Regions from separate parts of the Dermacoccus sp. PAMC28757 genome, predicted to be linked through region 2. Evidence: riboswitches for the same ligand, from Rfam matches in the RefSeq annotation. Region 2 holds a riboswitch; the other holds the start of a gene.
The links. Region 2 has a riboswitch for cobalamin ahead of H7F30_RS12745 (prenyltransferase/squalene oxidase repeat-containing protein). Riboswitches for the same ligand answer to the same signal wherever they lie in the genome.
Positions count from the first base shown of each region.

Region 1 (4,411 bases), 540 kb from region 2:
CGCGGCGCGACCACGACCAGCCGGAGCCCATCTTGTGCCACTCGACCGGGCCACCCTGGCCCGTGCTCGTGTGGACTTCACCGAGCGCTTCGAGCGCGGCCTGCTCACCGATGCGCCACTTGGCGGACTTCACGAATTGGAAGACGCCGATCGACCAGCCCTGGTTCCAGGCGCGCAGCGCGAGCCCGAAGGCGGCCGTCGACTTGCCCTTGCCCGCGCCGTGGTGGACGACGACGAGGGGGCGGTTGCGGCGCTGACGGGTCGTGAGGCCGTCGTCCGGAGTGCTGGGGGTCTGTCCCTGGGGCATCAGGCTGCCTTCCCGTTCGAGGTGCGCGGCGTCGCCGCGGGAGCGATGGCGTCGATGAGGCCGGTGGCCGAGACCTGCTCGAGGGGTACGTGACGGGCCAGCATCCGCTGGGCGAGCTGCCCCGCGAGGCCGAGTCGGAAGCGTCCCGATTCGCAGTCGACGACGATCGTCTCGACGTCGAGGGAGTGCCACCTATCGGCCACGTCGAAGGCTCGCTCGAGGGCGCGCTCGCCGCTCGTCGCGCGGCCGTCGGTGACGAGCACGAGCAGGGGACGTCGGTTCGGGTCGCGCAGCCGCTCGATGCGCAGCACGTCCGCCGCTTCGAGCAGGCCCTCCGCGACAGGGGTGCGCCCGCCGTGCGGAACGTCGGCGAGCAGGGTCGCGGCTCGGTCGACGGAGGAGGTCGGCGGCAGGACGAGGCGGGCACCGTCGCCGGCGAACGTCACGAGGCCAACCTTGTCGCGACGCTCGTAGGCGTCGAGCAAGAGCGAGAGCACGGCGGTCTTGACCTCGCTCATCCGCTTGCGTGCGGCCATCGAGCCCGAGGCATCCACGCAGAAGAGGACGAGGTTGGATTCACGGCCCATGATCCGCGCATGGCGCAGGTCCGCCGGTTCGACGAGGAGCCCCGAGCCGGGCTCGGCCTTCCGTGCTACTTGCCGCACGGCCGCTTCGCGGACCGTCGCGAGGAGGTGGACCTTGCCCTCACGATCGGGGCGTACACCGACGACGCGGCCCGTCGTCGTTTCGGCGCGGCTGCGTCGTCCGGCCTCACCTCGACCGATGCTCGACAGTTCGAAGCGCTGTGGGCGGTAGGGGGCGCCGACCGATGCCGTCGCGACGGGTGCGGCCGCGTTCTGCGGTTCGTCCTGTGTATCGGCAGGGCTCTGATCCGCCTCTGTCTCGGCGTGCGTGTCGTGCGAGGACGTGGGTGACTGCTCGTCACGCGGGCTGTCGTCCTGGGCAGGCGGCGATTGAGGAGAATCGGCGCTTGGCCCGTCAGTCGCTTCGCTCCCGTCGGCGGCCTCGGAGTTGGACGGCTCCTCGTCGTCGGGCTCCTGCGGCTCGTCGCCGGGATCGTCGCCGCCCTCGGGCGGCGGGGGCGGTTCCTCGTCGAGCAGCCGATCGAGAAGGTCTTCGTCCAGGCCGGGCGGGTCGAAGGGGCCGCGGCGTCGGCGGTGTGCGAGCGCAAGGACGGCCGCTGCGCGGATGTCCTCACGCTCGACGGCGTCGGCGCCACGCCACGCGGCGTGCGCACTGGCCGTTCGCGCGATGACGATATCGGCACGCATCCCGTCGACGTCGAAGCCGGCACACACGCGGGCGATGGTGCGCAGCGCCCACGGGGAAAGGACAACCCCTCCGACACGCTCCTGGGCCGCGGCGATGCGCTCTCGCAGGCGAGCCTGATGGCCCGCGAATCGTTCGAGGAACGCATCGGGGTTCGCGTCGAAGGCGAGGCGACGCGTGACGACTTCGGCGCGGACCTCGGGGTCACGCGAGGCTGCGACGTCGACGGAGAGGCCGAAGCGGTCGAGCAGCTGGGGGCGGAGTTCGCCCTCCTCGGGGTTCATCGTGCCGACGAGGACGAAACGGGCTGCGTGCGTCACCGACATGCCGTCACGCTCGACGGTGTTGCTGCCCATCGCGGACGCGTCGAGCAGGAGGTCGACGAGGTGGTCGTGCAGGAGGTTGACCTCGTCGACGTAGAGCAACCCACGGTTGGCCTCGGCGAGCAGGCCGGGGCGGAACTCGGCGCTGCCGGCGCCCAAGGCCCGGGCCAGATCGAGCGAGCCACTGACTCGGTCGTCGCCGGCGCCGACGGGAAGTTCGACAAGACGGACCGGGCGACTCGTGGCGTCACCGTCGGCGTCGTGAGGGCCGTCGGGGCAGTTCGGCTCCGGGGTCCGCGGGTCGCAGCTGTAGCGGCATCCGGCGACGACGTCGATCCGGGGGAGCACGTCGACGAGCCCGCGCACGATGGTCGACTTGGCCGTGCCCTTCTCGCCGCGAACGAGCACACCACCGATGGCCGGTGAGATTGTCGTCAGCACGAGAGCCAGTTCGAGGTCGTCTGCGCCGACGACGGCCGTGAAGGGGTAACGGGACATCACGAATCCTCCTGGCAAGTGACCACGCTTGCCGTACGAGATGCCACGGCTCGTGCACGTGGCAGGTGATGACGACGTCCTGGCTCGCTTCGAAGGGAAGCTCACAGTGGCGGGACCGCTCCGGATTCTCACCGGTATTCCTCGTCATGCAACCGGGAGACATCATGGCAGACGCGCGCGCCGTGGTGGTGTCCGGGCCGATCCGAGGTTTCGCGTCCCTCAGGGCCGCCGTCGGTGCTCAGCGTTGTCGTAGGGTGTCGGCCATGATCGAGGTCGTGGGCATCGGGGACGACGGGTGGAGTGGTCTCTCTGAAGCCTCACGACACCTCGTGGAACGGGCTGACACCGTCATCGGAAGCCCACGTCAGCTCGACCTGCTGCCGTCGATGGGACAGCAGGAACGGCGACCCCTGCCGTCGCCGCTGCGCGACAACCTGCAGTCGCTTGTCGGCGAATCAGGCAGGCACACAGTTGTTCTCGCATCCGGAGACCCGTTTTTGTCGGGCATCGGAACGACGCTGATCAAGGCAGTTGGTCGGGAGGCGGTGCGTGTCCACCCGGCGCTCTCGTCGGAGGCGCTGGCCCGCGCTCGGATGGGGTGGTCGGCGGAGTCCGTCGACGTCGTCACCCTCGTCGGCCGCTCCACGGACCGTTTCCTTCCGTTCGTCACCCCTGGTGCCCGTCTCGTCCTGCTCTGTTCGGACGGTGACAACCCCGCGGAGGTTGCACGCCTCGCCGTGGAGGCAGGCGCCGGAACTGCACAGCTCACCGCGTGGTGGCACCTCGGTGGCCAGAACGAGGGCTCGCACAGCACCACCTGCGCTGCGTGGGGTGACGAACGCACCCCTGACCTCGTCGTCGTGTGCCTCGAGGTCGGTGTTCTCGACGCCGAGCCACAAGCCCTCGGGCCCGCCCCCGGTCGTGCCGACGACGCTTTCGAGCACGACGGACTCATCACGAAGCGAGACGTGCGTGCCACCGCCCTCGCCCGGCTGCGCCCGTGGCCCGGTCAGGTCCTGTGGGACCTCGGCGCCGGCTCGGGGGCCGTGGGGATCGAGTGGTGCCTCGCTGCCCCGCGGGCCCGCACGGTCGCCATCGAGCGCGATCCCGACCGTGCCGATCGGGTGACGCAGAACGCCGCCCGCTTCGGCGTCTCCTCCCGCGTGGACGTCCACGTCACCAGCACGAGCGCCGCCGTGCGCGACGACGACCTGCCTCGACCGGATGCCGTCTTCCTCGGCGGTGGACTGGATCGTGACGTCCTGGACGCCGCGATTGCAGCGTTGCGGCCCGGTGGTCGTCTCGTCGCCCACGCCGTGACGAGAGAGAGCGAAGCGCTGCTTCACGAGGTACACCGCACGCACGGCGGCTCACTCACCCGCCTTGCCGTCGAACATCTCGAGCCTCTCGGGCGCTTCAACGGCTGGAAGCCTGCCCGTAGCGTCGTTCAGTGGTGCCTGACGCGGCCCCCCAGGTCGAAGGAGTCCGCATGACCGTCCACTTCATCGGTGCCGGTCCGGGAGCGGCCGATCTCCTCACGCTGCGCGCCGTGAACCTGCTCGAGCGCTCGTCGGTGTGCCTGTTCGCCGGCACCTACCTCGACGCGGCCGTGCTCGCTCACCTGCCCGCCGACGCCGAACGTATCGACACGCAACGTCTCGACCTCGACGACATCACGCGCCTCATGGCCGAGGCTCACGCCCGCGGAGCGGACGTCGCGCGGCTGTGCTCGGGCGACCCGTCGATCTACTCGGCTCTCGCCGAGCAGACCCGACGACTCGACGCTCTCGGGGTGCCGTGGGAGGTCTGCCCGGGCGTGCCCGCCTACGCGGCCACAGCCGCCGTCATCGGACGAGAGCTCACGGCCCCTGAGGTGACGCAGTCGCTCGTCCTCACCCGCGCCCAGCGCGATTCGACGAAGATGCCGCCGGGGGAGGAGCTTGCGAACTTCGCCCGCACGGGTGCGACCCTCGCGCTGCACCTGGCAATCCGT
Region 1 covers NZ_CP060292.1:2,147,738-2,152,148, forward strand. Annotated here, with positions in the region: gene cobO (cob(I)yrinic acid a,c-diamide adenosyltransferase) at 1-307, opposite strand, end outside; gene H7F30_RS10265 (VWA domain-containing protein) at 307-2,418, opposite strand; cobalamin riboswitch at 2,474-2,600, opposite strand; gene cbiE (precorrin-6y C5,15-methyltransferase (decarboxylating) subunit CbiE) at 2,682-3,911, shown strand; gene H7F30_RS10275 (cobalt-precorrin-4/precorrin-4 C(11)-methyltransferase) at 3,908-4,411, shown strand, end outside.
Region 1: linked by a shared signal. The riboswitch ahead of H7F30_RS10265 (VWA domain-containing protein) and the one ahead of H7F30_RS12745 (prenyltransferase/squalene oxidase repeat-containing protein) in region 2 are both predicted to bind cobalamin.

Region 2 (4,411 bases):
CCGTTCGGACCGTTGCTCGTGCCGAGCTTCCGTGGGGCAGGTTCGCGTGGTGCGCGAGGGGCGTCGGGACGTGCGCGGTTGCTTGTCATGGCTCTTGTCGTCGCTCTCGTCGCGACGATCATGGTGGGTCGCCTCGTTCAACTGCAGATCGTCGACGGCGCGAAGAACGCGCGGGCCGCAGCGGACATCAACACGCGCGACGTCGTCGTGCCTGCCCAACGCGGGCGGATCCTCGCTGCCGACGGCACCGTTCTCGTCGGGAACGGTTCGACGACGACGCTGACGATCTCGCCGCAGGCCCTCGCGCGTGACGACGCGCCGAAGGTCATCGCGCGCGTCGCCTCGGCCATCGGCCGGGATCCGCGGAGCCTCTTGGCGCGGACGAAGGCGTGCGGGACGAAGGGCGCCGCGCCGTCGCCGGTCTGCTTCGCCGGGCATCCCTTCGAGGCGGTGCCGATCGCCTCCGACGTCGAGGCGTCGGCTGCGAACGCGCTGCTCGAGCGCCCCGAGGCCTACCCCGGCATCGCGGTGCGACCGACAGCGACCCGAACCTACGGCTCCCGCGGCGACTCCCTCGCCCAGGTGGCCGGTTACCTCACGGCAGCGACAGCCGACGACACCGGCGTCTCGAGCTCGGGGTCGGGTGTGCCGACGTTGCTCGGCCGCACGGGTGTCGAGAAGCAGTACGACGCCGTCCTGCGCGGACGCGACGGCAAGCGCTCCACCGCCATCGGCCCCGACGGCACGGCGCAACGTCAGGTGGCGGACGTGCCGCCGGTGGCGGGCCAGGACGTCGTCACCTCGATCCGCCCTGACGTGCAGGACGCCGCGGCGAAGGCCCTCGCCGACGGCATCGCCGCAGCCCGGAAGCGCGGGCAAAAGGCCGGTTCGGGAAGCGTCGTTGTCCTCGAGGCGGACAGCGGCAACGTCGTCGCCATGACGAACCAGCCCACCTACGACCCGTCCGTGTGGAACGGCGGCGTGACGCAGGCCGAGTACGACTCGCTGCTCGACACGAGGGCCGGCGACCCGCTGACCAACCGAGCCACGTCCGTGGCCGGCCCACCCGCGTCGACGTTCAAGGTGTTCTCCCTCTTCGCCGCGGCCCAGACCGGCGTGGACCCGAACGGCTCGTACTCCTGCCCGTCGTCGGTCATGATCGGCAACCGCTCCTACAGCAACTTCGAGTCGCAGGCGCACGGCACGATCGACATCCCGAAGGCGCTCGAGGTCTCCTGCGACACCGTTTTCTACCGGTGGGCGTACGACGCCTGGGTCAAGGCCGGGGGAGTGAAGGCGTCCACCGACGCTCCCGACCCGTACACCAGCGTGGCCCGCGAGTTCGGATACGGCGCGCGAACCGGGGTTGACCTGCCCGCGGAGGCGAGCGGCTCCCTTCCCGACCGCGCGACGAAGCGCCGTGAGTGGGAGGCGACGAAGGCGGCGTCCTGCAGGCGGGCGAAGAGCGGCTACCCGGAGATCACCGACAAGGACCGTGCTTCGTATCTCACGCAGGTGGCCAAGGAGAACTGCACGAGTGGCTACGTCGTACGCGCCGGTGACGCGGTGAACTTCGCGATCGGCCAGGGTGACGTCGCCGCGACGCCGATGCAGGTGGCCACGTCCTTCGCCGCGCTCGCGACGAACGGTCGTGTGCCGACGCCCCGCGTCGCCGTGGCAACCGCGCGTTCGGACGGCAGCGCTCGCACGGCGCTCCCGTCGCCCGAGGCCCGTACCCTCAGCCTCGATGCCCGGATGTACGCCCGTGAACTCGAGGGGCTCAAACGGGCGGTCTCGACGGGGACGGCCTCCGAGGCCTTCCGAGGCTTCGACCTCGACGCGCACGCCGTCTACGGCAAGACAGGGACGGCCGAGGTCTACGGCAAGCACGCCACCGCGTGGTTCGCCTCGTTCGGCGGGGCGGACGAGGACGGCAAGCGCTACGTCGTCGTCGTTCGGGTCGACGAAGGAGGCGAGGGTGGACGGACCGCCGCACCCATCGCGCGCTCGGTCTGGGACGCGCTCGTCAGGCGCTCTCGCTGAGACGAGGGCGCACGGCGGCTGGTGATAGCCTGGATGCGATCTTCGGCTCGTGCCGGAGAGCCGAGAACGAGGGGAAGCCGGTCGAATTCCGGCGCTGACCCGCAGCCGTAGATCAGTTCGCTGATGAGCCGGAATGCCTCGTCTCGGCTGTGTCTGATCACATCTGCCTCATCACACCCGTCGAGGTCAGCGGGAGGGGCCCGGCTCGTCGTTCGAGCAGGGTGTCGCCCACCGGCCACGCACCTGCCCGGAAGGTCATCATGACGACCCACCTGCGTCGCGCCGGAGTCACCAGCGCCGCCCTCGTCGCTCTCGCTGCCGCAGCCTCGGCGCCCGCCACTGCCGCTCCCGCGACGGGAAGCGACGCCGCGGCGTCCTTCCTTGCCGGGCAGTTCGCGGCGGGCGGGCACCAGCTCAGCTCCACCTACGCGGGTCAGACCTACCTCGACGCGGGCCTTTCCGCGGACGGCATCCTGGCCCTTACGTCGGCCGGCGTGGCGGACACCGAAGCCACCGCCGCCGCAACGGCCTTCGCCAAAGGCGTGAGTGACTACGCCGCCCCGGGCACCGACGTGTACGCCGGAGCTGTGGCGAAGTCCCTCATCGTCGCGAAGGCACAGGGGCAGAACCCGCGCGCGTTCGGCGGCGTCGACCTCGTCTCGAAGCTGCAGGGCCTCGAGAAGCCGAGCGGCCGCTTCTCCGACGTCTCGGCCTACGGCGACTACTCGAACGCCGTCACCCAGTCCCTCGCCGTCATCGCGCTGCAGAAGGCCGGCGCGCCCGCTGACGCGAAGGCCACGAACTACCTCCTCTCGCTGCGCTGCAATGACGGCGGATTCCGCTTGGCCGACGACGGTTCGGCGTGCGTCTCCGACCCCGACGCCACGTCGTTCGCCGTGCAGGCGCTCGCCGCCGCCGGCGGTCACGGCGCCGACGTGACGAAGGCCGTGAACTTCCTCGCAACGAAGCAGAACGCCGACGGTGGCGTCGTCGGCGGAACGGGCACGACCACCCCCAACGCCAACTCGACGGGCCTCGCGGCGGTGGCGTTCACCCTCGGCGGTCAGGACGCGCGCGCTGTTAAGGCGCAGTCGTTCGTCGCCTCGCTGCAGTACGGCTGCTCGTTCCCTGCCGCTGTGCGTGGCGCCATCGCCTACGACCGCACCACGTTCGCGGCGATGAAGAGCGCCGGTGCCTCCGGCAAGCTCGCCGGCAACGAGACCCGCGCCACGTCCCAGGGGCTCTACGCGTTCACGAGGGCGCCCCTCGTCTCGTTGACGAAGGGTGGCGCCACCGCGACTCCCGCCATCTCGTGCTCCTCCGAGCCCACGTCGTCGCCCAGCACCTCGACGTCCACGACGAGCGCGCCGAAGCCGACGTCCACCTCGTCGAGCAACTCGACGTCCACCTCCGCCACGCCGGCTCCCACGAGCACCACGAGCGCCACGAGCACGGACGCCACCGCAGCCCCGACCTCGACGACGAGCCCGAGCGCGCCGTCCACGTCCACGGTGCCGCAGCCGACGTCGACGACGCCCGCCACCGGCCCGATCGTGAACACCGACAAGGTTTCCGACAACACCGTGCCGTTCGGCTTCGCCTTCGGCGCCGTCATCCTCGTCACCGCGGGAGGTGCCGTTGCGTACGCGCGTCGCCGCTGATCTCGCGCGCCTCGGCGCACCGGTTCTCGTCGGCGCCTCGGCCCTCGCGGGCCTCGGTGCCGTGACGACGGGTGCCGCAGCGCCCGCGTCCGCTGCGGGTGCGTGCACGAGTGCGACGAGCGGCGTGACCGTCGTCGTCCAGTTCCCGAGCGGCTCGGCCACCGGCTGCGCGCCGGGTAGTCCGGGCACGGCGCTCCAGGCGCTGCGGGCCGCCGGGTTCTCGACGACCGGTTCCACGCAGTACCACGACGGCGTGCTCTGCGGCGTCAACGGGTACCCGTCGAGTTCGCCGTGCCGGATGCCTCCGACGAACGCCTACTGGGCGGTCTTCAGCGCCAAGCGCGGCGGCTCGTGGAACTACTCGAACCTCGGTGTCGCCTCGCTGCCCGCCACCCCGGGCGGAGTCGTCGGATTCCGCTTCGGCAGCGGCACCGCGCCGTCCGTGCCCGTGACTGCTGCGATCACGTCGCCGAAGCCGAGCACGACGAAGCCCACGACATCGACTCCGAGGCCCAGCTCGCCCAAGCCGAGCAGCACGAAGCCGACCACGTCGCAGCCGAAGCCGTCGAGTTCGAAGCCCGTCCAAGCCGTTCTCGACGAAGGCCGGCTCCACGACGGCTGCGCCGAAGCCGACGCCGAGCAAGCCGTCGTCGACGGCGGGTTCGACGAGCAGCCCCCAGCCGACCACCTCGGGGTCGAAGCCGGGC
Region 2 covers NZ_CP060292.1:2,690,434-2,694,844, reverse strand. Annotated here, with positions in the region: gene H7F30_RS12750 (penicillin-binding transpeptidase domain-containing protein) at 88-2,043, shown strand; cobalamin riboswitch at 2,063-2,204, shown strand; gene H7F30_RS12745 (prenyltransferase/squalene oxidase repeat-containing protein) at 2,304-3,704, shown strand; gene H7F30_RS12740 (hypothetical protein) at 3,682-4,411, shown strand, end outside.